One region of the Microbispora hainanensis genome, then DNA from elsewhere that is predicted to be linked to it. Evidence: riboswitches for the same ligand, from Rfam matches in the RefSeq annotation. Region 1 holds a riboswitch; each other region holds the start of a gene.
What was found. Region 1 has a riboswitch for cobalamin ahead of OHB01_RS36130 (ribonucleoside-diphosphate reductase subunit alpha). Riboswitches for the same ligand answer to the same signal wherever they lie in the genome.

Region 1 (7,641 bases):
CAGATAGAGGCGCACGACATGCACGATGGGCCGCCCCGCCTCGCGGAACGCGTGCGTGAGGCGCCGGACCGCGGGCAGCACCTCGGCGGTGCCGGCGATGCCGGCGACGAAGTCGCGCTGCAGGTCGATGGTGAGCAGCGCGCTGCGGGAGAACTCGGGCCCGGTGTATTCGGGCCCGGTGTATTCGTGGCTGGTGTATTCGTCCATGCCCGGCAACGCTAGGCGCGCGAGCCGCGCCGGTCTTGTACGTCGTTGCGCGCGAACCGGCCCGGGGTGGCCGCGAACGTACGGCGGAAATGGCGGTGCAGGTGCGCCTGGTCGTAGAAGCCGCTCTCCGCGGCGGCCCGCGCGATGGTGTGCCCGGCGGTCAGGAGCTGCTGGGCGCAGCGCAGGCGGAGCTGGAGCAGGTAGCCGTGCGGGGTCACGCCGGTCTCGCGGCGGAAGGCGCGCAGCAGCCGGAACCGGGGCAGGCCCGCCACCTGCGCGAGCTCGTCCAGGCTTGGGGTGCGCCGCAGGTCTTCGGCCAGATGCCGCTGCACCTTCGCGACCGGCCCCGCCGGCGTCGTGCGGATGGGCGCCGGGGCGATTCCGCGGCGCGTGTAGCGGGCGAGGATCTCGGTGCACAGCGCCTCGAACTCCTCCTGCGCGGCGAGGGAGGTCTGGTCCCGGCGGCGGTGCAGCCGGATCAGGCGGGCGGCCAGGCGAGGATCGTACGGAGCCGGTGTGGAGAAGGCCGGCCGGTGCCCGGCGAGCTCCGCGAGCAGGTGCTGCGGGATGTAGAAGACCCGGTAGTCCCAGCCCTCGGGGATGCCGGGACGGCCGGCGTGGATGGTGTCGGCGTCGAGGAGGAGCAGGCTGCCCGCGGGCGCGTGCTCGGTGGCGCCGCGATAGCGGACGGCCTCCACCCCGCGCTCGATCGCCGCTATGGCGTACTCGCTGTGCGCGTGCGGAACGAAGTGATGCCTACGGAAGGACGCCGTCATCAGCCGTATGTCGTCGCGGCCGTAACGGTGCTCGACAAGGTCCTCCATGCCTGCCTTTGTATACGACGCCTGTATCCCTGACCGAGCGGGTGTTGCGCACGCGGAACTGCCCGCGCGAGCCAAGCGGGTCGAGGTGATCAAGCCCGACCTGCGTGCCCACTGTCACACCTGCTGTGCCGCACTGGGCAGTCACCATCGCAGCGAGGACGACGGCTTCTTTCCGAGCTCCTGCGGCAGGCGCCTGACCCGCGACCACCGCGGGATCGCCCTCTACCCGGCGAGAACCACCCATCGATCGCCGCAGCCGTAACGTCCGTTATGTGGTGACATGGTGTAGTTACTCATAGTCTGTGCATGTAAGGGACTCTTCGGGGTGGAGGGTGCCGACATGCGACGCCGTACGGTCCTCGCACTGGGAGTCCTGGCCCTCGCGGGCGCATGCGGTGTCCCCGCACCCCCGCGCCGCGGGGAGCTCTCCCTGATGGTCCCGGGCCCGCCCGGCGGGTGCGGGGAGGGCGTCGCCGCCGGGTTCAAGTCGCTCGTGGAAGGGCGTGGCTGGGCCCGGGCCGTACGGATCAGGCGGGAGACCGGTGGCGGCGGGACGGCTCTCGCCGACCTGAACCGGCCGGGGGCCGGCCTGGTGGTCGCCGACTCCGCGCTGCTCGCCGCCTGCGCGCTGGCCCGCGACCCCCTCCTCGTGGCCCGGGCCGTACCGCTCGCGCGGCTGGCGGGGGAGTGGGAGGTGCTGGTCGCCTCGCCCGACTCGGGCTATCGCACGTTCGACCAGTTCGCCGCCGCGCTGCTGCGGAACCCGGGGGCGCACCGGGTCGCGGGCGGCGCCGACCGTGGCCCGGAACACCTGCTGTTCGGCATGACCGCCCGGGGCCTGGGAGCCGACGTCCGCCTGCTCGACTACGTCGCGTTCGGCAGCAGGGCGCAGGCCGTCGCCGCGGTCGTCGACGGGCGGCTCGCGCTCGGGTTCGGCAGCAGGCGCGAGGTCGCCCCCCATGTGCGCGCCGGACGGCTGCGCCCGCTCGCCGTCTCCTCCGCCGAGCGGCTGTCCGGGGTGGACGCGCCGACGCTGTCGGAGTCGGGCGTACGCGTCGTGTTCGCCGACTGGACCGGGCTGATCGCCCCGCGCGGCACGCCCGAGCCGGACGCCCTGCTCGATCTGTGCCGTGCCGTCGCCGGCACGCCGGGCTGGCGGCGCCTGTGCGAGCGCAACGACTGGACGCCGATGTGGCTCGACGGCGACGACTTCCGGCAATGGCTCGCCGGCGAGGCGCGCCGTACGGCCCTGCTCCTCAATGATCTCGGACTCCGCTGAAAAACACAACTTGTGGGGGCGCTTGCGGGAAGGGCCACTAGATGTAGGATCCATCGCGTTGCTGGTTCACCTTGGTGAGGCAAGAGGGAACCCGGTGGAAATCCGGGACTGCCCCGCAGCGGTGAGCGGGAACGACCGCCGTCGGCACAGCACGGTGCTGTGCTCCGAGCACTGGGCGCGAGCGCGCCCGGGAAGCGACGGCCAGTAGGACCGGCAGGGCGCGAGCCCGGCCGGGCGCCCGCGAGTCCGAAGACCTGCCAGCGATGCGCGCGCATGGGCGCGCGCCCCGCGCCGGGCCCCGAGGGCGGGCTCGCCGCATCGTCACGGCACGAATCCCTCTCGTGCGCGTGCGCCGCGGCATGCCTCCCTCCGGTCCGGCCGGGACACGAGACGACGAGGAGAGGGCATCTGATGACGATCACCGACCCGGCCTCCGCTTCCGCGGACCCCGCGTCAGAGGTACGCGGCGGGCCGTGGGCTTCGGCGGGGAACTCCGGACCCTCCACCGGTGCCGTACGGCGGGCATCGGCCGGCCCGGACGGCGGCCCGGACGGCGGCCCGGACGGCGGGTGGGACGCGGCGCAGGTCTGGCAGGCCATCGAGGAGGCGGCGGCCGGGGTCATCGCCGACCCGGAGAACTCGCGCCGGGCGGCCAGGCTGCTGAGCGGGCTGATCGCGGAGGAGGCGGCGGCCGAGGGGGTGCGCACGTTCTCCGAGTCGGTCGCCGCCGCCCACGCCGCCGGGCTGCTTGGCGACGCCGTCGCCGCCTTCGTGGCCGGTGAGGCCGAGGCGCTCGACGCGCTGATCGACCCGGCGGCCGACGACCGGTTCGAATACTTCGGGCTGCGCACGGTCTACGACCGCTACCTGCTGCGCCACCCGGTCACCCGGCGCGTGCTGGAGCGCCCGCAGCACTTCCTGCTGCGCGTCGCCTGCGGGCTGTCGGCCACGGTGGCGGAGGCGGCCGAGCTGTACGGCCTGATGTCCACGCTGGCCTATCTGCCCAGCTCGCCGACGCTGTTCAACTCGGGCGCGCGCCGGCCGCAGCTCTCGTCGTGCTTCCTGCTCGACTCCCCGAGGGACGAGCTGGAGAGCATCTACGAGCGGTACGGCCAGGTGGCCCGGCTGTCGAAGTATTCGGGCGGGATCGGCATCGCCTGGACGCGGGTGCGCTCGCGCGGCTCGCTGATCCGGGGCACCAACGGCCTGTCCAACGGCATCGTGCCGTGGCTGCGCACGCTCGACGCGTCGGTGGCGGCCGTCAATCAGGGCGGCAGGCGCAAGGGCGCGGCCTGCGTCTACCTGGAGACCTGGCACGCCGACATCGAGGAGTTCCTGGAGCTTCGCGACAACACGGGCGAGGAGTCGCGGCGCACGCACAACCTCAACCTGGCCAACTGGGTGCCCGACGAGTTCATGCGCCGGGTCGAGGCGGACGGCACGTGGTCGCTGTTCGACCCCAAGGAGGTCCCCGAGCTGACCGACCTGTGGGGTGAGGCGTTCGACACCCGTTATCGCGAGCTGGAGGCCGCCGGGTGCTACGTCAAGCAGGTGCCGGCCCGCGCCCTCTATGCCCGGATGATGCGCACGCTCGCCCAGACCGGCAACGGCTGGATGACGTTCAAGGACGCCTCCAACCGCGCCTCCAACCAGACCGCGCGGCCCGGCAACGTCATCCACCTGTCCAACCTGTGCACCGAGATCCTGGAGGTCACCAGCGACGGCGAGACCGCCGTGTGCAACCTCGGCTCGGTCAACCTCGCCGCGCACCTGACCCCGGAGGGCGACGCCGTCGACTTCGGCAGGCTCCGCGCCACCGTCCGCACCGCCGTACGGTTCCTGGACCGGACGATCGACCTCGGCTTCTATCCGACGCCCGAGGCGGAGGCGGCCAACCGCAAGTGGCGGCCGGTCGGCCTCGGCGTCATGGGCCTCGCCGACGTGTTCTTCGCGCTGCGCCTGCCGTTCGACTCGCCCGAGGCGCTCGCGCTGTCCACCCGCATCGCCGAGGAGATCGCGCTCGCGGCGTACGGCACCTCGGCCGACCTGGCCGCGGAGCGCGGGCGCCACCCGGCGTACGGGGAGACGCGGGCGGCGGACGGCGTGCTGCACCTCGACCACTATCCGTGCACCCCGGTCCACCCGGAGGAGTGGGCCGCGCTGCGGGCCAGGATCGCGGAGACCGGACTGCGCAACTCCCTGCTGATCGCGATCGCGCCGACGGCCACGATCGCCTCGATCGCGGGCTGCTACGAGTGCGTCGAGCCGCAGGTGTCCAACGTCTTCAAGCGGGAGACGCTGTCGGGGGAGTTCCTCCAGGTCAACCGTTATCTCGTGCGGGACCTCCAGGCCCTCGGCCTGTGGACGCGGTCGATGCGCGACGCGATCAAGCTCAACGACGGCTCGATCCAGGACATCGCCGCCATCCCGGCCGAGCTCAGGACGCTCTACCGCACCGCCTGGGAGCTGCCCCAGAAGGCGCTCATCGACCTGGCCGCCGCGCGGCAGCCGTACGTCGACCAGTCGCAGTCGCTCAACCTCTTCATGGCCGCCCCCACCATCGGCAAGCTCTCGTCGATGTACGCCTACGCCTGGCGGTCGGGCCTGAAGACCACCTACTACCTGCGCTCCCGCCCGGCGACGAGGATCGCCCAGACGACCGTCCCCGCGGTCACGCCGGTGGACGCCGTCGCCTGCTCCCTTGAGAACCCCGAGATCTGCGAGGCTTGCCAATGAGAACGATGCTGCTCGACCCCGGCATGGACCTGACCCTGCGCCCGATGCGCTACCCCGGGTTCTACGAGAGGTATCGCGCGGCGATCAGGAACACCTGGACGGTCGAGGAGGTCGATCTCGCCTCCGACCTCGCCGACCTCGCGACCCTCGACGAGGGGGAGCGCCACCTGATCAACCGGCTCGTGGCGTTCTTCGCGACCGGCGACTCGATCGTGGCCAACAACCTGGTGCTGAACCTCTATCAGCACGTCAACGCCCCCGAGGCGCGGCTGTACCTGAGCAGGCAGCTGTTCGAGGAGGCGGTGCACGTCCAGTTCTACCTGACCCTGCTCGACACCTACCTGCCCGATCACGACGAGCGGGCCAAGGCGTTCGCCGCCGTCGAGCACATCCCGTCGATCCGCGACAAGGCCGAGTTCTGCTTCCGCTGGATCGACTCGATCAGCGAGCTGAACCGGCTGGAGACCCGGGAGGACCGGCGGGCCTTCCTGCTCAACCTGATCTGCTTCGCCGCCTGCATCGAGGGACTGTTCTTCTACGGCGCCTTCGCGTACGTCTACTGGTTCCGCTCGCGGGGGCTGCTCGGCGGTCTCGCGACCGGCACCAACTGGGTGTTCCGCGACGAGTCGATGCACATGGAGTTCGCCTTCGAGGTGGTGGACACCGTACGCCGCGAGGAGCCGGACCTGTTCGACGACGAGCTGGCGGCCCAGGTGACGCGGATGATGGAGGAGGCGGTCGCCGCCGAGCTCGCCTTCGCCCGCGACCTGTGCGGCGACGGGCACGGCGTCATGAGCGCGGACAACATGCGGCGTTACCTGGAGTATGTCGCCGACCGCAGGCTCGCCCGGCTCGGCCTGCCCGTGCGGTACGGCACGGATAACCCCTTCCCGTTCATGGAGTTCCAGGACGTGCAGGAGCTGGCGAACTTCTTCGAGCGCCGTGTCTCGGCCTACCAGGTGGCCGTCGAGGGCGACGTCAGCTTCGACGAGGCCTTCTGATCCGCACGGTTTTCGGCGCCCGGCTCGCCCGGCGCATCCGGATCGGACGGGTGCGCCGGGGTTTCGGCGATACGTCATTCAATCACTTGATTGACTATGCTGTGCCGTACGTCCGGCGCGTCCGGCTCGCCGAACCGACTCCCGTTCAGGGGGCGTTGGACGGCCGCAGGAGCCTGCTCGCGCCGGCGATGAGCGCGGTGGCGAGGATCCAGCCCGCCGCGATCAGTCCGTTCGCCAGCCACTGGGTCCATCCGGCCGGCTCCCAGGCCCCGCGCTGCTCGAACACGCTCACCGGCACCAGCAGGTCGAGCGTGTAGACGAAGGCGTTGAAATGGCGTGACTCGTCCAGGCCGATCTGGTGGGGTGGCCACCGCGTGAAGATCGCCGTGCCCGTCGCGAGGAGCAGCGCGGCCCACAGCCCGGCGAGCCAGGGCCGGTATCCGTACCCGACGAGCCCGTCGAGCAGCCGGCCCCACAGCCGCCCGGGCGGCCGCAGCGTCCGCCGCCGCGCCCGCTGCCTGGCCAGCAGCACCCGGCGCGCGTCCGGCTCGTGGCCGATGCGCCGGCAGTAGGCGGCGAGCTGCTCGTACGGCTGGGGGCGGTAGCCTCCGGGGTCGCGCCGCAGCCAGGAGAGCCGGTCGGCCAGGGTCGCCGGGCCGCGCAGCGACTCGTACGTCAGCCCTTCGAGCCGCACGTGGCCCGGGTAGCTCTCCGGGCGGTCGAACAGCACACCGAAGCGGGAGTAGCCGAGGTTGACCTCGCCCTCGATCGACTCGGGCAGCAGGATGAGCTCGTCCGCCTGCATGTGGCTCAGGTGCAGCGCCCGTCCGGTCGCCCGCAGCACCGCCCCGTGGAACGACAGGACCCCGCGGATATGCGCGCCGCGCAACCGTACGGTGCCGTGGGCGGTGAAGCCCGCGCCGAGCTCGGCCGCGTCGGCCTGCAAATGGTCGGCGTGCACGGCGGGGACGCCGTCCGCGGTGACGACCGCGCCCTGGAGGTAGAGCCCGCTGGCGAACCGGGCGCCGATCAGCCGCAGCCCGCCCGTGGCCCGCATGTTCCGTAAGAAGGCGCTGCCGTCCACGACCAGCCCGCCGGCCCACAGCGCGACCGACTCCCAGGTGCGCGGCTCCTGCGATCCCTCCGGCCCGCTCCAGTGCGCCTGCTCCAGGAGGGACGGCGCCCCGGGCGGCGTGCCCCGGTAGGGATTCTGGCCGGGTGTGCCCAACCGGGCACCGGAGAGCCGGAGCTGCCCGGTCACGTGGGCGTTGTCCAGGCGCACCCCCTCGCGTACGGCCGATCCGTCGAGGTCGAGCAGCCCGTCGATCGTGGCCCGGCTGGCCCGGAAGCGGACGATGTCGCAGCGGCGCAGCCGCACGCCCCTGGTCCTGGCGTCGTTGAACGAGACCGTCCCGGCGATGTGACAGTCGAGCAGGTGGATCTTCGCCTCGATCGTGGCGTCGGACAGGTTGAGATCGCCGATGATCCGGGCCCCGGCGAGCCGGACGCCCGGCACCCGGGCCGAACCGCCGGCGCCCCGGTCGAGCACCAGGGCGGAGATCACCTCCGCCCTGACCACCCGGGAGCGGCCCCA
Region 2 (7,641 bases), 3.1 Mb from region 1:
GTGGGCCCGCACACGATCGACCTGCTCGACGCCGCGCTGGGCCGCGTGGTCGGGGTCAAGGCCCACGGCGACCCGCTCGGCTGGGTCGGCCTGCTGCTGGAGCACGAGGGCGGCGCGGTCAGCGAGGCGTCGCTCAGCATGGCCGTCGAGGGGGAGACCCCGCCCAGCCGTGTCGACGTGTACGGCAGGCTCGGCACCGCCTCGCTGCTCGGCTCCGAGCTCGGCGACGTCTTCCCCGAGGTGGTGCGGCAGTTCGCGAGCACCGTGCGCGACGGCGGCGGGCATCCGCTCGACGCCCGCCACGGACTGCGCATGCAGGAGATCATCGACGACGTGGAGCGGCAGCTGCGGGCCGGCTGACCAGGGCGAGGCCCGCGCCTAGGGCGACGGAGGCGATCACCGGCGCGGGGCCGGGCGCGAACCCGGTGATGGTGAGCGTGAGCAGCGCGCCGCCCATGAGGGGTACGGCCACGGGCACGTGCCGGTGGGCGGCGGCGCCCGCGGGGTTCTCGAAGCGGCCGAGCAGCGCGGTGAGCCCGACCAGCACCAGCGCCAGGGCGGCCAGGCACGGCGGGGCGGCGCTCCACCAGGCCGCCGAGCCGGCGGTGGGCGTCAGCCCGAGCCCGATGACCGCCACACCGGCGACGGCGACGAGCGCGGTCATGTGCCACAGGTAGATCGTCATCATGTGCGGCGCGAGCGCGGTGAGCACCCTCTCGGCCACCGGCCGGGCGGCCAGCGCGTTCACGGCGGGGCGCAGCAGCATCGCCAGGCCGAGCTGACCGGCGAACAGTGCGAGCAGGCAGGCGCTCGGCGGGGCCATGTTCGAGATCATCCCCGGCATCCCGATCATGCTGGAGGGGTAGGGCCCGGTCGCCACCAGGGCCGCCACCATCGCGAACCCGGCCACCGCGAGCCCCGCGGCCCGCCGTCCCCTCAGCCGCTCCAGGCCGCCTTCGGCGTACCGGAACCCGACCTGGTGGACGGCCAGCCAGACGAAGGCGACGTTGAGATAACCGGCGGCCTCCAGGCCGGAGAACCGGACCACGTCCGTCAGCACCGCGCCGCCCGCCAGCACTGGCAGGACCACCCCGGCCCGCATCCGCAGCAGGCGCGGCGTGGTCACCACGGCCAGCAGGTAGACCGCCAGGAACCACAGGAGCTGCCCGACCGTCCGCGCGGCCACCTCCACCGGCTGCGCGGGCACGCCCAGGGCCGTCAGAAGGTGGGGGAGCGGCAGCCACACGACCGCCAGCGGCACCACCGGCCAGGCCAGGCGGCGTACCCGCCGCGCGGTCCACTCCCGGGCCGTCCCGCCCCGGCGAGCCGCGGACCGGAAGCTGATCGCGTTGGCCGCGCCCCCGGTGAAGAACACCAGTGGCATGACCTGCGAGATCCAGGTGACGTACGGGATCGCCGCCAGGGCGTTGCCGGTCGTGAGCCGCCCCTGGGCGTACGACAGGACCGGCATCGTCCAGTGCTGGACGACCACCAGGACCATCCCGAAGACGCGCAGGACGTCGATGAAGCGGTCGCGCGGCGCGGGTGCGGCCGGGGCCCGCTCGGCTGCGGGGGGAAGCATGGTCAGGGACACGAGAAGCCGCCTTCGCTGTTTCGGGGCCGCCGCGGGGGCGTTCCGCGGGCGGTGGGGGCTCGAAGCCTCGGTGGTTCGGGGTTGCGGTGGTTCGAGGTCGGGGTGGTTCGAGGTCGCGGTGGTTCGGGGGCTGCGGTGGCCCGGGGCCTGGGGCCCGGTCTTCGCGAGCGGTTCAAGCGTCCCGCCGCGCCCCCGCCCGGCGCAGCGACGCGGTCCCTACTTCCGATCATGGGAGGCCCCCTACCACCGGGGTAGGGCCGGCCCTACCAACCCCGCGTACGCCCAGGCCGACGGCCGCGCGCGTGGATCGCCGTCCGCCCGGGGCGGTGGGGTCCCGGGCCGGGGGTGGACGCCGCGTGAGGGATTGGTACCGTTGCGTCCGACGCGCGCCGCGTAGCGAAGTCCGGTGAGAATCCGGCGCTGTCCCGCAACTGTGGTTCCCCGCCCCCGGGGACGAGCCAGGTCGCCTGCGCTGCGCGCCGACGCTATCGACCCTCGTGGAAAAGGGTGATCCGTCGCTTCCAGCGGGTCCCTCGATTCCCGGCATTCCCCCTTATGGAGGACCTCGTGAGGCCCGTACGCACGGCCGTCGCGGGTGTGGTGCTGGGCGTGCTCGCTCTGGCCGGCTGCGGCCAGAGCGACGGCGCCGCCACGTCCGCTACCCCCACCCCCGCCGTCTCGGACGGCACCGGTCAGGCCGCATTCCCCGTCACCGTTCAGGCGGGCAACGGCGCGGTGACCATCGCCAAGAAGCCCGAGCACATCGTGTCGCTGTCCCCGACGGCCACCGAGATCCTGTTCGCGATCGGCGCGGGCGCGCAGGTGACGGCGGTGGACGACCAGTCGAACTACCCGCCCGAGGCGCCCAAGACCTCGCTGTCGGGGTTCAAGCCCAATGTCGAGGCGATCGTCGCCACCAAGCCCGACCTCGTGGTGCTCGCCAACGACCTGGAGGGCGTGGTCACCGGGCTCGGCAAGGTCGGCGTGCCGGTGCTGCTCGAACCCGCCGCGACCAAGCTCGACGACACCTACGACCAGATCCGGGACCTCGGCGCGGCCACCGGCAACGCGGCCAAGGCCGACGAGGTGGCGACCGGCGTCAAGCAGAAGATCGACGCCCTCGCGGCGGCGGCGCCGAAGGACAAGGAGCTGACGTACTACCACGAGCTGGACACCACGCCCTACGCGGCGACGTCGAGCACGTTCATCGGGCAGGTCTACAGCCTGTTCGGGCTGAAGAACATCGCCGACGAGGCGCCGGACGCGGCGGGCGGCTATCCCAAGCTGTCGGCGGAGTTCATCGCCAAGGCCGACCCCGACCTGATCTTCCTCGGTGACACGAAGTGCTGCGGGCAGGACGCCGCCGCGCTGGCCAAGCGGCCGGGCTGGTCCGGCCTGACCGCCGTGAAGAAGGGCCGCGTGGTGGGGCTGGACGACGACCTCGCCTCCCGCTGGGGGCCCCGGGTCGCCGACCTCGCCCAGGCCGTCAGCGACGCCGTGCAGAAGGCGGCGAGCTGAGCCGGTGACGACGCGGACGCCCCTGGCGGCGCGGCGCCTGGTGGTACGACGCCCGCTGACACGGCCTCTGGTGACACGGCCTCTGGTGACACGGCACGGTGGCATGGTGCCCGATGACACGGTGCTCGGTGGCGGGGCGCTCGGTGGCCTGGTGCCAGGTGACGTGGTGAGGCCGGTGGTGGCGTCATGACCCCGGCCCGGCCGCGCGGCCGGGCGCTGCTCGTCGCGTCCGTCGTGCTGGCGGCCAGTCTCGCCCTCGGCCTGATGGCGGGCGCGGCGGGCATCTCGCCCCGCGCCATCGCGCTCGCACTGCTCGACCGGCTGCCGCTGGTGTCCGTGCACTCGGGCCTGTCGCCGGTCGAGGAGGGGCTGCTGTTCCAGCTCCGGGTGCCGCGGGTGCTGCTCGCGGCCGTCGTGGGCGGGCTGCTCGCCACGGCCGGGGCCGGCTACCAGGGCGTGTTCCGCAACCCGCTGGCCGATCCCTACCTGCTCGGGGCGGCGGCCGGTGCCGGCCTCACGGTGACGCTCGTCGTGGTCTTCCTGGGCGGCGACACCGGCGTGACCGCGGTGCCGATCGCCGCCTTCGCCGGGGCCGTCGGCGGGGTGTTCCTCGCGTACGCGCTGGGCCACACGGCGGGCCGGGGCGGCGGCACCGCGACGCTGGTGCTCGCCGGTGTCGCGGTCACCTCGTTCCTCACCGCCATCCAGACCTTCGTGCAGCAGCTCAAGGTGGAGGAACTGCAGCGGATCTACTCCTGGATCCTCGGCGACGTCGGCGGCGGCTGGGACCAGCTCCGCATGATCGCGCCGTACGCCGCGGTGTCCACCATCGGCATGCTGCTGCACGGGCGGCTGCTCGACGTGCTGTCGGTGGGCGACGAGGAAGCGGTGAGTCTCGGCCTGCGCGCGGCGCGGGTGCGCTTCGTCGTGCTGCTGGCCGCCTCGCTCGCCACCGCGTCGGCCGTGGCGGTCAGCGGGCTGATCGCGTTCGTCGGGATCGTGGTGCCCCACGTGGTCCGGCGGCTCGCCGGCTGGTCCTACCGGATCGTGCTGCCGGTGTCGTTCCTCGGCGGCGCGGCGTTCCTCGTGCTGGCCGACACGATCGCGCGTACGGTGCTCGCGCCGGCCGAGCTGCCGATCGGGGTCGTCACGGCGTTCGTGGGGGCGCCGTTCTTCGTCACCATCCTGCGCGTGACCCGGCGGGTGGGGACGTGAGCGGGCGGGCCGCACCGGCCGTCGAGGCGCGCGGCGTGGGCGTCACGCTGGGCGGGCGGCGGGTGCTCACGGACGTCACGCTGTCGGCCGCGCCCGGCCAGTGGCTGGCGATCATCGGGCCGAACGGCGCGGGCAAGTCCACGCTCCTGCGGGCCGTCGCCGGGCTGGTGCCGAGGGAGGGCGAGGTGCTCGTCGAGGGGACGGCCGTCGACGACCTGCGCCCGCGCCGCCGGGCACGGCTGATCGCCTACGCGCCGCAGAGCCCGGCGCTGCCGCCCGACATGACGGTCTACGACTACGCGCTGCTCGGCCGCACGCCGTACATCGCCTATCTCGGCAGCGAGAGCGCGCGGGACCGCGAGGTGACGCGGTCGGTGCTGGAACGGCTCGACCTGGACGGCTTCGCGTCGCGGCCGCTCGGGCACCTGTCCGGCGGCGAGCGTCAGCGCGTCGTGCTCGCCAGGGCGCTGGTGCAGCAGGCGCCGGTGCTGCTGCTCGACGAGCCGACCACGGCGCTCGACCTGGGCCACCAGCAGCAGGTGCTCGAACTCGTCGACCGGCTGCGCCTGGCCGACGACCTCACCGTCGTGACGACGCTGCACGACCTCAGCCTCGCCGGGCAGTACGCCGACGTGCTCGTGCTGCTCGCCGCAGGGCGGGCGGTCGCGGCCGGGCCGCCCGGACAGGTGCTGGCCGAGCCGCTGCTGACCGAGCACTTCGGCGCCCGCGTGCGGGTGGAGCCCGGCCCCGAGGGCCGCCCCGTCGTCCACCTGGTGCGCCCGTCGGTCTCCTCGATGGCGGAGGAGGCATGACGGGCCTCCTCCGGCCGTCCCTGACGCACCGTACGGAGGACGGCCAGCGGCTGGGCACGCTGCTGTGGCGGTTCGGGCCCGGCTGGCGGATGATCTCCTCGGCGATGCTGGGCGGCGGCATCGGTCCCCGGGAGTGGGTGCTGAACGCGCAGGTGGCCGCGGGTTACTCACGCATGGACCCGGTCGAGCACATGGACGCGCTCGGGCCCGGCGGCCCCGGGGTCGGCATGATGACGGCGGCGCTGGTGGAGCGGTACGTCACGGCGGCCGACGGGGGAGCGGAGGCCGTCGCCACGGTCGGCCTGGGCGTGCCGACCTGGGCGGCCGCGCCCGAGGGCGTGCCCGACCCCGGCCTGCCCGCCGCCCCTGCCGCCCCCGAGCCCGCTTCGGCGTCCGCGCAGGAGCCCGTCGGTCCGGCCGCATCCGGTCCCGCGCGCGAGCCGGTCGGCACGGGCGATGCCGGGATGCCGGCAACCGGTGGGCGGGCGCCGCGGCCGGGGACGATCAACATCCTGGTGGCCGTGCCGGTCGCGTTCTCCGACCCCGCGCTGGTCAACGCCGTCATGACGGTCACCGAGGCGAAGACGCAGGCGCTGCTTGAGGCGGGCTTCCCCTGCACCGGGACCGCGTCGGACGCCGTGTGCGTCGCCGCGCGGGAGGACGGCCCGGCGGAGGAGTTCGGCGGCCCGCGCTCCGTCTGGGGCGCGCGGATCGCCCGTGCGGTCCACCGGGCCGTCCTCGACGGCGCACGCGACTGGCGCACCCGGCGGGGCTAGGACGTGAACGCGATGCTGTTCACCATGTGGTCGATGTTCGACTGGTTGAACTTGCCCGGCGGGCAGAAGAACGTGATCAGGACGGTCGTGCCCGTGTCGCCCTGCCGTACGACGTAGGCGATGAACTCGAGCCGTCCGGCCTGCTGGGGGTCGCTGAGCACGCCCTCGATGCGGAACGCGGGTTTGGCCCCGACCGTCGTGGGCGTCGGCACACCGAAGTAGGTGGTCACGCCGGGCAGCGCCGGGCCCAGGCTCTCCTGGAGCTCCATCGGCGAGTCGGATGTACTCAGGGTGTTGCTGACCTGGGCGAACACCCCGGCGGCCCGATCAGGCTGGTCCTTGATGATGGCGTTCACCTTCGACCAGTCGGTGTTGCCCGGCACCGCGAACAGCGCGTTGAACTCGTCCACCGCGGGGGAGGCGATCATCCACTGGTCGGCGTTCGTCTTGGCCTCGCCCCACGACGAGGGGTAGGACATGGTGAACGGCGCCGCCGTGCTGCCCGGGTAGGTGTTCCACGTAGCGGCGGTGTCCCCGCCCTTGGTCAGCAGCAGCGCCGCGGCGACGGCGATGGACACCAGGATCGCCAGGCCGCCGATCAGCGGCCCGAGCGGCAGCCCGCGCCGCTGGCCCTGCGCGCCCGCCGACGCGACCGTCGCCTGCGCGTTCGGCGACCCGGGAGGGTACGACCCGTGACCCTGCACATGGCCCATGGCACCGGTCGGATGGCTCACCGGCGGGTGGGACGACGCCGTGGGCGCCGAGTAGGAGGGATGGGTGACGGGCGGCCTGGTGCCGGGAGGGAACGAGGTGGGCGTGCCCGGCGGATAGGACCCCTGCGACCGCGCCCCGGCCGGTCCCTGCGCGGCCGGAGAGCCGTGGGAGACCGGAGACCCCGGAGAGGCGTGGGAGACCGGCGGGTACGAGGGCACCGGGGGATGGGACGGGGTGACCGGGGGATACGACGGGGAGGCCGCCGGGTCGCCCGCGCCGCCGCTGATCGCGTCGCGCAGCGCGGACACGAACGCCTGGCAGGTCTCGAACCGCTCGGCCGGCGACTTGGCCAGCGCCCGCGTGAGCACGGCGTTCACGGCGTGCGGCAGGTCCGGCCGGTACGGCGTGAGCGGCGGCGGGTCGTGGGACACGTGGGCGTAGAGCAGCGCCAGCTCGGTGTCCCGCTGGAACGGCGGTTGCCCGGCCAGCGCCTCGTACACGACGCAGGCGAACGCGTACAAATCGCTCCGGCCGTCGACCGGCAGGCCCCGGATCTGCTCCGGGGCGACGTAGCGCGGAGTGCCCATGAAGTGACCATGGCTGGTCAGCCCGGCCTCGGCCGAGGAGCTCTTGGTGAGCCCGAAGTCGGTCAGATAGACGTGGTCGGCCTGCGTGACCAGGATGTTGGCCGGTTTCACGTCGCGGTGCACGAGGCCGTGGGCGTGCGCGGCGTCCAGCGCGGAGGCGATCTGCACGAACAGCGGGTTGGCCCGGCCGACCGGCAGCGGGCCCTCCGACTGCACGAGCTTGCGCAGGTCGCTGCCCTCGACGTAGCGCATGGCGATGAACAGCAGATCGTCGCGCTCGCCGGCCTCGTACACCGGGATGATGTTGGGGTGGTCGATGCTCGCCACCATCCGCGACTCGCGTACGAACCGGTCGCGGAACCGGTCGTCGTGCGCGAGCTGCGGTGCGAGCACCTTCAGCGCCACGGCCCGCCCGAGCCGCTGGT
Region 3 (7,641 bases), 1.7 Mb from region 1:
CGTCCATGAGCTGCTCCAGGCGGGCGAGGTCGCCGTAGGAGTCGGCCCTGGCCATCGGCGGGATCAGGTGGTCGACGACGGTGGCGTGCGCCCGCCGCTTGGCCTGGGTGCCCTCACCGGGGTCGTTGACGATGAACGGATAGACCAGCGGCAGCGCGCCGAGCGCGGCGTCGGGCGCGCACGACGCCGCCAGCCCGAGCCCCTTGCCCGGAAGCCACTCCAGCGTGCCGTGCTTGCCGAGGTGGACGACCGCGTGCGCGCCGAACTCGCGGGCCAGCCACCAGTACGCCGCGAGGTAGTGGTGGCTGGGCGGCAGGTCGGGGTCGTGATAGATGGCGACCGGGTTCTCGCCGAATCCCCGGGGCGGCTGGATCGCGAGCAGGACGTTGCCGAACCGCAGCGCCGCGAGCACGATGTCGGTGCCGTCCACATAGAGGGAGCCCGGCGGCGGCCCCCAGTGGGCGGTCACCGCGTCGCGCAGGTCGCCGGGCAGCGCCGCGAACCACTCCCGGTAGGCGTGCAGCGGCACGCGGGCGGGGGCGGCCTCGATCTGCTCCTCGGTGAGCCACTCCACGTCGTGGCCGCCGGCCGCGATCAGGGCGTGGATCAGCGCGTCGCCGTCGTCGGGCGCGTCGCCCACGTCATATCCGGCGTCGCGCAGGGCGCGCAGCAGCACGACGGCGGAGGCCGGGGTGTCGAGCCCGACGGCGTTGCCGACCCGGGAGTGCCGCGTGGGATAGGACGACAGCACGATCGCCAGGCGCTTGTCCGCGTTCGGCACGTGGCGCAGCCGGGCGTGCGCGACCGCGAGCGCGGCCACCCGGGCGCACCGCTCGGCGTCGGCGACGTAGACCGGCACGCCGTCGGGCCCGTCCTCCTTGAACGAGAACGGCACGGTGATCAGGCGCCCGTCGAACTCGGGCACCGCCACCTGCATCGCGGCGTCCATCGGGGACAGCCCGGCGTCGGAGTCCGCCCACACCGCGCGGGGCGTGGTCAGGCACAGCGCCTGCAGCACCGGCACGTCGAGGGCGGCCAGCGCCCCCGCGTCCCAGGCGTCCTCGTCGCCCCCGGCGCTCGCGGCGGCGGCGACCGCCCCGCCCGCGGCCAGCACGGTGACGACCAGCGCGTCCACGGGCCGCAGCAGGTCGAGCAGGTCGTCACCCGCGCCCCGGAGCGATCCGCAGAAGACCGGCAGCACGTCGGCGCCCGCCGCTTCGACGGCGTCGCACAGCGCGTCGACGAACGCCGTGTTGCCCGACAGCTCGTGCGCCCGGTAGTAGACCACGCCGACCAGCGGGCGGCCCTCCCGGCGGGCGCGGCCGGGCCGTACGCCGGACTCGGGCGTGGGCCGGGGCGGCGCGAAGCCCTCGCCGGTCAGCAGGAGCGTGTCGGACAGGAAGCGGCGCAGCTCCGCGAGGTTGTCCGGGCCGCCCTCGGCCAGATAGGCGAGCGCCTGCGCGGCGACCCCGGACGGCACGGTGGACAGGGCCATCAGCGCGGCGTCCGGGGCCTGCTCGCCGCCCAGGACCACGGTGGGCAGCCCGGCCGCGAGCACGGCGTCGAGTCCCTCGGGCCAGGAGCGCCTGCCGCCGAGCAGCCGGACGACGACGGCGTCCACGCCGTCCACCAGGGCGGGCACGTCCTCCGCGGCCGTACGCGCGGGGTTGGCGACCCGCCAGCCGGCCCCGCTCCGGGTCGCGGCGAGCAGCTCGGTGTCGGCGGTGGACAGCAGCAGCATCCTCGGCGGTGTCGTCATGGACGGTCCTCCCGCAGCGTGAGCTCGGCGATGGGCAGGCCGGTGGGCACGCCGCGCTCGATGAGCCGCCACACGGCCTCGGTGTCGAGGTGCTCCTCCACGAGGTCGCCCAGGGCGTCGAGGCGGGCCTCCCGGTGCGCGGCGAACGTTCCGGTCCCGGGCAGCCAGGCCCGGCCGGTGACGGCGGCGACCTCGGCGAGGAAGGCCCGGCGGAATCCGTCGCGCTCGAACAGGCCGTGCCAGGTCGTGCCCCACACCTGCCCGGCCCGGCAGCCGTCGAGGAACGGCTCGCCGCCGTCGAAGGTCACCCGGCCGTGGTGGATCTGGTAGCCCGCGACCACGTGACCCCGCCACTCGCCCTCCGCGAGCGTGAGCACCTTGCCCGGCGCGTACGCCGTCCGGGCAGGCAGCAGCCCGAGGCCGGGCACCCGGCCGGCCCGGCTCTCGACCTCGTCGTCGATGACCGTGCCGAGCATCTGGTAGCCGCCGCAGATCCCGAGCACCGGGCGGCCCTCGGCGGCGCGGCGGCGCAGCGCCTCGTCCAGGCCGCGCTCGCGCAGCCAGGCGAGGTCGCCGACGGTGGCGCGGGTGCCGGGCAGCACGACGAGGTCGGCGTCGGCGAGCTCGGCGGGGGTGGTGACGAGGCGGACGCTCACCCCCGGCTCGGCGGCGAGCGCGTCGGCGTCGGTGACGTTGGACATGCGCGGCAGCCGCACGAGGGCCACGCGCAGCACGTCACGTCCCACCGGCGGGGTGAGCAGGCCGGGACGGCTGTCGAGGTCGAGGGAGTCCTCCACGTCGAGCCACAGGCCCGAGCGCCACGGCAGCACGCCGAGGCACGGCCGGCCGGTCGCCTCCGTGAGCCAGTCGAGCCCCGGCCGCAGCAGCGCGAGGTCGCCGCGGAACTTGTTGACCACGAAGCCCGCGATGTGCCGCTGGTCGTGCCGGTCGAGCACGGCGATGGTGCCGGCGAAGTGCGCGAGCACGCCACCCCTGTCGATGTCGCCGACGACGAGCGCCGGCAGGCCGGCGGCGCGGGCCAGGCCCATGTTGGCGATGTCGCGGTCGCGCAGGTTGACCTCGGCGGGGCTGCCCGCGCCCTCGCAGATCACGACGTCGTAGCGGCGGCGCAGGCCGTCGAGCGCGTCGAGGGCGACGTCGAGCAGGCGCATCTTGTGGTCGCGGTAGGACATGGCGTCCACGTCGGCGTGCGCGCGGCCGAGCACGACCACGTGGGAGTGCCGATCGCCCGCGGGTTTGATCAGCACCGGGTTCATCGCGGCCTCGGGCTCGACCCGGGCCGCCACGGCCTGCATCGCCTGGGCCCGCCCGATCTCGCCGCCGTCGGCGGTGACCATCGAGTTGAGCGCCATGTTCTGCGCCTTGAACGGCGCGACCCGTACGCCGCGCCGGGCCAGCCACCGGCACAGGCCGGCCACCAGCACGCTCTTTCCCGCGTCGGAGGTCGTGCCCGCCACGAGCAGGCCGCCGCCGGCCACGTCAGCAGGTGGAGCGCGAAACCGGCAGTGAGGCGCGTCTGCGCAGGCCTGTCCGGGCCATGGCATGTCCCCCCTGGGGGTATCCGCGCCCCCGGTAGAAGGTCCGACGGCCGGAGTATCCTGGCTCCCGGATCAGCGCTCCCCTCAGCCTTCCCGCCCGTGCTGGGCAGTGGCGTGGGTGAGGTTCGCTCCCCGGTGACAGTGGCGGGACCGCGCCGGATTCACACCGGCTTCCTCCGCGTCCGTCGCTTGCGGGGTCAACTTACACCTTCGTGCCGGATGTCCCGCAAGTACGGTCTGTCGGATATATCGGAATCGCTACGTATGTCGGGCCGGTGTGGTGTGCCCGGATCGGCTTTGCCATGATGCCCGGGTGAAACGGGGGAGGGCAGTGCTGGGGCGGCTGCCGTTGGTGATCCGACGTGCGCTGGCCGAGCCGCTGCTGCTGGCGGCCGCGTTCGGCTCCATCCTGCTCGCCACCACGGCGATCGCGGCGCTGCTGCTGCACGCGGGGTCGGCGAGCCAGGCGGGCGTGCGGAGGGCCCTGGACACGGCACCGCTCGCCGCCACCGCCACCGTCGTCACCTCCTCGGTCACGTCCGGGGACTTCGCGAAGGTCGACCAGGCCGTCCGCGCGGGCATCGCCCACGCCCATGGCGAGGTGCCCGTACGGGTCACCGCGCGCGTCGAGTCCGCCTCCTACGCGCTGAGGGGACGAGATAAAGGTGGTCAGCCCGTCCTGACCCGGTTCGCCACGTACGAGGGACTGGACGGCCAGGCCGACCTGGTGAGCGGCCGATGGCCCACGCGGAAAGGGACCGCGGGGACGGCGCGGGGAACGACAGCGGGGACGGCAGGCGATACGGCCGTCGCGCTCTCGGAGCCGGCCGCGCGGGCGATGAGGGTCTCCACCGGCGACACGTTCACCGTCGTCGGACGCCTGGACGGCAAGCCGGCCCGCGTGCGCGTCTCCGGCGTCTTCCGGCTGCGCGACCCCGACGACCCGCGCTGGACGGGAGAGGACCTGCTGCGCCACGGCACGCAGACCGCCGACTTCACTTCCCGAGGCCCCATGGTCGTGCCGGCCGGCGTCTTCCTCGACCGGTTCGCGGCCGGCGCCTCGGCCCGCTGGCTCGCCGAGCCCGACCTGCGCCGGCTCCCGCCCGAGCGACTGCGGCCGTTCTCGGCGTCGGTCGCCGGGATCTCCGCCGACGTACGGTCCGGCTGCCCCCGGTGCACGGTCACCGAGACGCTGTCCGGCACACTGCTGCGGCTCGACCACGGCGCGCTGGTCGCCCGCTCGACCATGCTGGTGCCGGTGCTCCAGCTGCTCGTGCTGGCCGCGTACGCGCTGGCGCTGACCGCGCGGCTGCTCGCCGAACACCGCCGGATGGAGACGGCCCTGCTGCGATCGAGGGGCGGCGGGTCGCCGCGGCTCGCCGCCATGGCGGCGGGGGAGGCGCTGCTGATCGCGCTGCCCTGCGCGCCCGCGGCGCCGTTCCTCGCACCCGTCCTCCTGCGGCTGCTGAGCGCCTTCCCCTGGATCGAGGCCACCGGCGTGGAGCCGCCCCGCGCGCCCGACGGCAGCACGTTCGCCGTGGCGGCGGTGGTCGCGCTCGCCTGCGCCGCCATGCTGGCGGCGCCGCCCCTGCTCGCCGCCCGCCGCACGTACGTCGAGGAGCAGGCGGCGCGCGGGCGCGCCGACCGGCCCGGCCTGGTGCAGCGGGCCGGGGCCGACGTGGCACTGCTCGTCCTGGCGGCCCTCGCCATCTGGCGCCTGCGCGGCCAGGACGCGGCGGAGACGACGCGCCTCGGCGGCGAGCTCGGGCTCGACCCGCTCGTCGGGGCCGGGCCGGCGCTCGCCCTGCTCTGCGGCGGGATGGCCGCCCTGCGGCTGGTGCCCGCCGTCGCGAAGATCGCCGAGCGGGCGACGCGGCGACGCCCCGGGTTCGGCCCGGCCGTGGCCGCCCGGCAGGTGAGCCGGCGCCCGGCCCGCTATTCGGGCCCGGCGCTGCTGCTGACGATGGCGACGGCGATCGGCGTGCTGTCCCTGACCACGGCCGCGACCTGGCGCTCCGCCCAGGAGGACCGGGCCAGGCACGTCGCCGGATCCTCGCTGCGCGTCCCGGCCCTGCCCGGCGACGACGCCCGGACCTTCACCAGGCTGCCGGGGGTCGCGGCGGCCGTGCCCGCGCACCGCGCCACGGTCGTCGCCGACGGCGCGGACGCCACGCTGATCGCCGCCGACGCGGCGGATCTGGGCCGGGTGCTGCTGCTGCGCCCCGACCTGTCGCAACTGCCGCCGGCCACGCTGGCCTCCCGGATCACCGGGTCCGCCGGGCGACCGCTCCCGGTCGTGGTGACCCCCGGGCTGGCGGACACCACCAGGATCACCGCGGGCACGGCGGCGATCCCCGTCCGGGTCGTGGGCGTCGTCACGGCGATGCCCGGCACGCCCGAGGGCACCCCGGCCCTGCTCGCCGACCTCACGGCGTTCCGGGGGAAGGGCGCCGAGGGGCAGGTGACGGAGTGGTGGCTGGCCGCCGACGGTTCCACTCGGGATGCCCTGGCCGCCTCGGGACGCGGCAGGGACATCGTGGACGCGGCCGCCCTCACCGCCGGTTACCGGGACGACCCCACGGCGGCCGGTCTGCAGGGCGCGCTGCTGCTCGGCTTCGCGGCGGCGCTGGCGTTCGCCGTGCTGGGATTCCTGGTCAACACGGCGGTCTCGGCGCGCGAGCGCAGGGGGGAGTTCGCCGTGCTCGGCGCGCTCGGCGTGAGTTTCCGGCAGACGCTCGGCCTGCTCGCGGCCGAGCAGTCGTTCGTGATCGGGCTGTCGCTGGCCGGTGGGGTGGCGCTCGCCGTGGCCGTCTCCGCCGCGGTGGTGCCGCCGATGGTGTCAGCCGGATACGCGACCGCGGGCGGGCTGCCGGTGTCGCTCCACGTGCCGTGGCCACAGGTGGCGGCGCTCGCCGTCGCGATCCTCGCGGTGCTCCTCGCGATCGTGGCGGGGCTCGCGCGGTCGCTGCACCGCCGTGAGCCGGCCGCCGTGCTGCGTGCGGGGGAGGCGTCATGATCCGCCTGCCGGGAGTGCACGGGCTTCTGGGAGTGCACAAGGGTGTGGCCGCGCTGCTGGCCGCGCTGGTCTTCGGCGCCGCCCTGGTCGTCTCGGCCCTGCCCCGCATGGTCGAGTCGTCCCTCGACGCGGCGGCCAGGTCGGCCGTCGGCTCCGCCCCGCCCGGGACGGCCTCGCTGGCGGTCCAGTTCACCCGCCGGCCGTTCGACCCGAGGGGGATGCGGACGACGAAGCAGGTGGCCAAGGCGGACACCGCCTGGCGCGCCCTGCTCCCAACGGCGCTGCGGGAGGTCGCCGATCCCGGCCGGCTCTACGACTTCGCCACCTCGTCGCCGATCCTGATCGACGACCGGGCGCATCGGTATATGACGCTGAAATGGGTCTCAGGGGCGGGCCGGCATGTGCGGTACGTCAAGGGCGGCCCACCTGGCCGCGGCTCCGGCACCCGCGTCGAGGTGGCCGTCCCCGCGGTCGCCGCCACGGAGATGTCGATCAGAACGGGCGACACGCTCCGCCTCGGCGACCTGACCGTGAAGGTCACCGGGCTGTTCGAGCCGGTGCGTCCCGCCGACCGGTTCTGGGCGCTGGAGCCGGAGCTCACCTACGTCATCCACCACCGCGTGCCGCTCGCCATGGACGACGACCTGATCGTCACCGCGCTCGCCGACGGCGACAGCCTCGCGGGCGCCGAGCTGCCCATCCTCTTCCGATGGCTCGTCACCCCGGCGCAGGAGCGCATCGGCGCGGGCAACGCGGCGGCCGTGCTCGCCGACACGGCGGAGTTCGGCCGCCGCCTGGGCAGGCAGGACCTCGAAGTCACCCTGTCGACCGGGCTCGACCGCATCCTGGCGGAGTACCTGCAACGGCTGGCCCTCACGCGGGCGCTCATCACGGTGTTCCTGAGCGGGCTGGCCGTCGTGTGCCTCGGCACCACGGCCCTGGCCGTGCTGCTGTTCGCCGGGCGGGTGCGCGGCGACCTGCTGCTGATGCGCGCCCGCGGCGCGTCCCTCGCCCGGACCATGCTGACCTGCGGCGGAGCGGTCGCGCTCGTGGCGGTGCCGGCGGCCGCGGCGGGCCAGGCGGCCGCGGGCTTCGTGCCGGGCGCCCCGACGGCGGTCGCGCGGCTGGGACCTGCCGCGCTGGCGGCGGGGACCATCGCGATCGCCTGCGCCGCCGCGCTGGTCCGGTCCGGCGGCCGGCGGTCGGGGAACGCGCTGCGCCGCATCGTGCTGGAGCTCCTGGTGCTCGCGCTCGCGGTGGCGAGCGTGCACCTTCTGCGCACTCGCGGGCTCGGCACGGGCGGTCTC

Region 2: another riboswitch for cobalamin. It lies ahead of OHB01_RS22895 (ABC transporter substrate-binding protein); the one in region 1 lies ahead of OHB01_RS36130 (ribonucleoside-diphosphate reductase subunit alpha).
Region 3: another riboswitch for cobalamin. It lies ahead of OHB01_RS28625 (cobyric acid synthase); the one in region 1 lies ahead of OHB01_RS36130 (ribonucleoside-diphosphate reductase subunit alpha).

Annotation. Positions count from the first base shown of each region.
Region 1 is NZ_CP108086.1:7,951,526-7,959,166, reverse strand. It holds gene OHB01_RS36145 (isochorismatase family cysteine hydrolase) at 1-207, opposite strand, end outside; gene OHB01_RS36140 (AraC family transcriptional regulator) at 219-1,031, opposite strand; gene OHB01_RS36135 (tripartite tricarboxylate transporter substrate-binding protein) at 1,372-2,310, shown strand; cobalamin riboswitch at 2,356-2,587, shown strand; gene OHB01_RS36130 (ribonucleoside-diphosphate reductase subunit alpha) at 2,722-5,046, shown strand; gene OHB01_RS36125 (ribonucleotide-diphosphate reductase subunit beta) at 5,043-6,047, shown strand; gene OHB01_RS36120 (hypothetical protein) at 6,193-7,641, opposite strand, start outside.
Region 2 is NZ_CP108086.1:4,893,138-4,900,778, forward strand. It holds gene OHB01_RS22885 (Gfo/Idh/MocA family protein) at 1-360, shown strand, start outside; gene OHB01_RS22890 (acyltransferase) at 323-1,594, opposite strand; cobalamin riboswitch at 1,948-2,084, shown strand; gene OHB01_RS22895 (ABC transporter substrate-binding protein) at 2,162-3,112, shown strand; gene OHB01_RS22900 (iron ABC transporter permease) at 3,299-4,327, shown strand; gene OHB01_RS22905 (ABC transporter ATP-binding protein) at 4,324-5,139, shown strand; gene OHB01_RS22910 (adenosylcobinamide amidohydrolase) at 5,136-5,915, shown strand; gene OHB01_RS22915 (serine/threonine-protein kinase) at 5,912-7,641, opposite strand, start outside.
Region 3 is NZ_CP108086.1:6,213,087-6,220,727, forward strand. It holds gene cobN (cobaltochelatase subunit CobN) at 1-1,759, opposite strand, end outside; gene OHB01_RS28625 (cobyric acid synthase) at 1,756-3,258, opposite strand; cobalamin riboswitch at 3,372-3,495, opposite strand; gene OHB01_RS28630 (FtsX-like permease family protein) at 3,632-6,334, shown strand; gene OHB01_RS28635 (FtsX-like permease family protein) at 6,331-7,641, shown strand, end outside.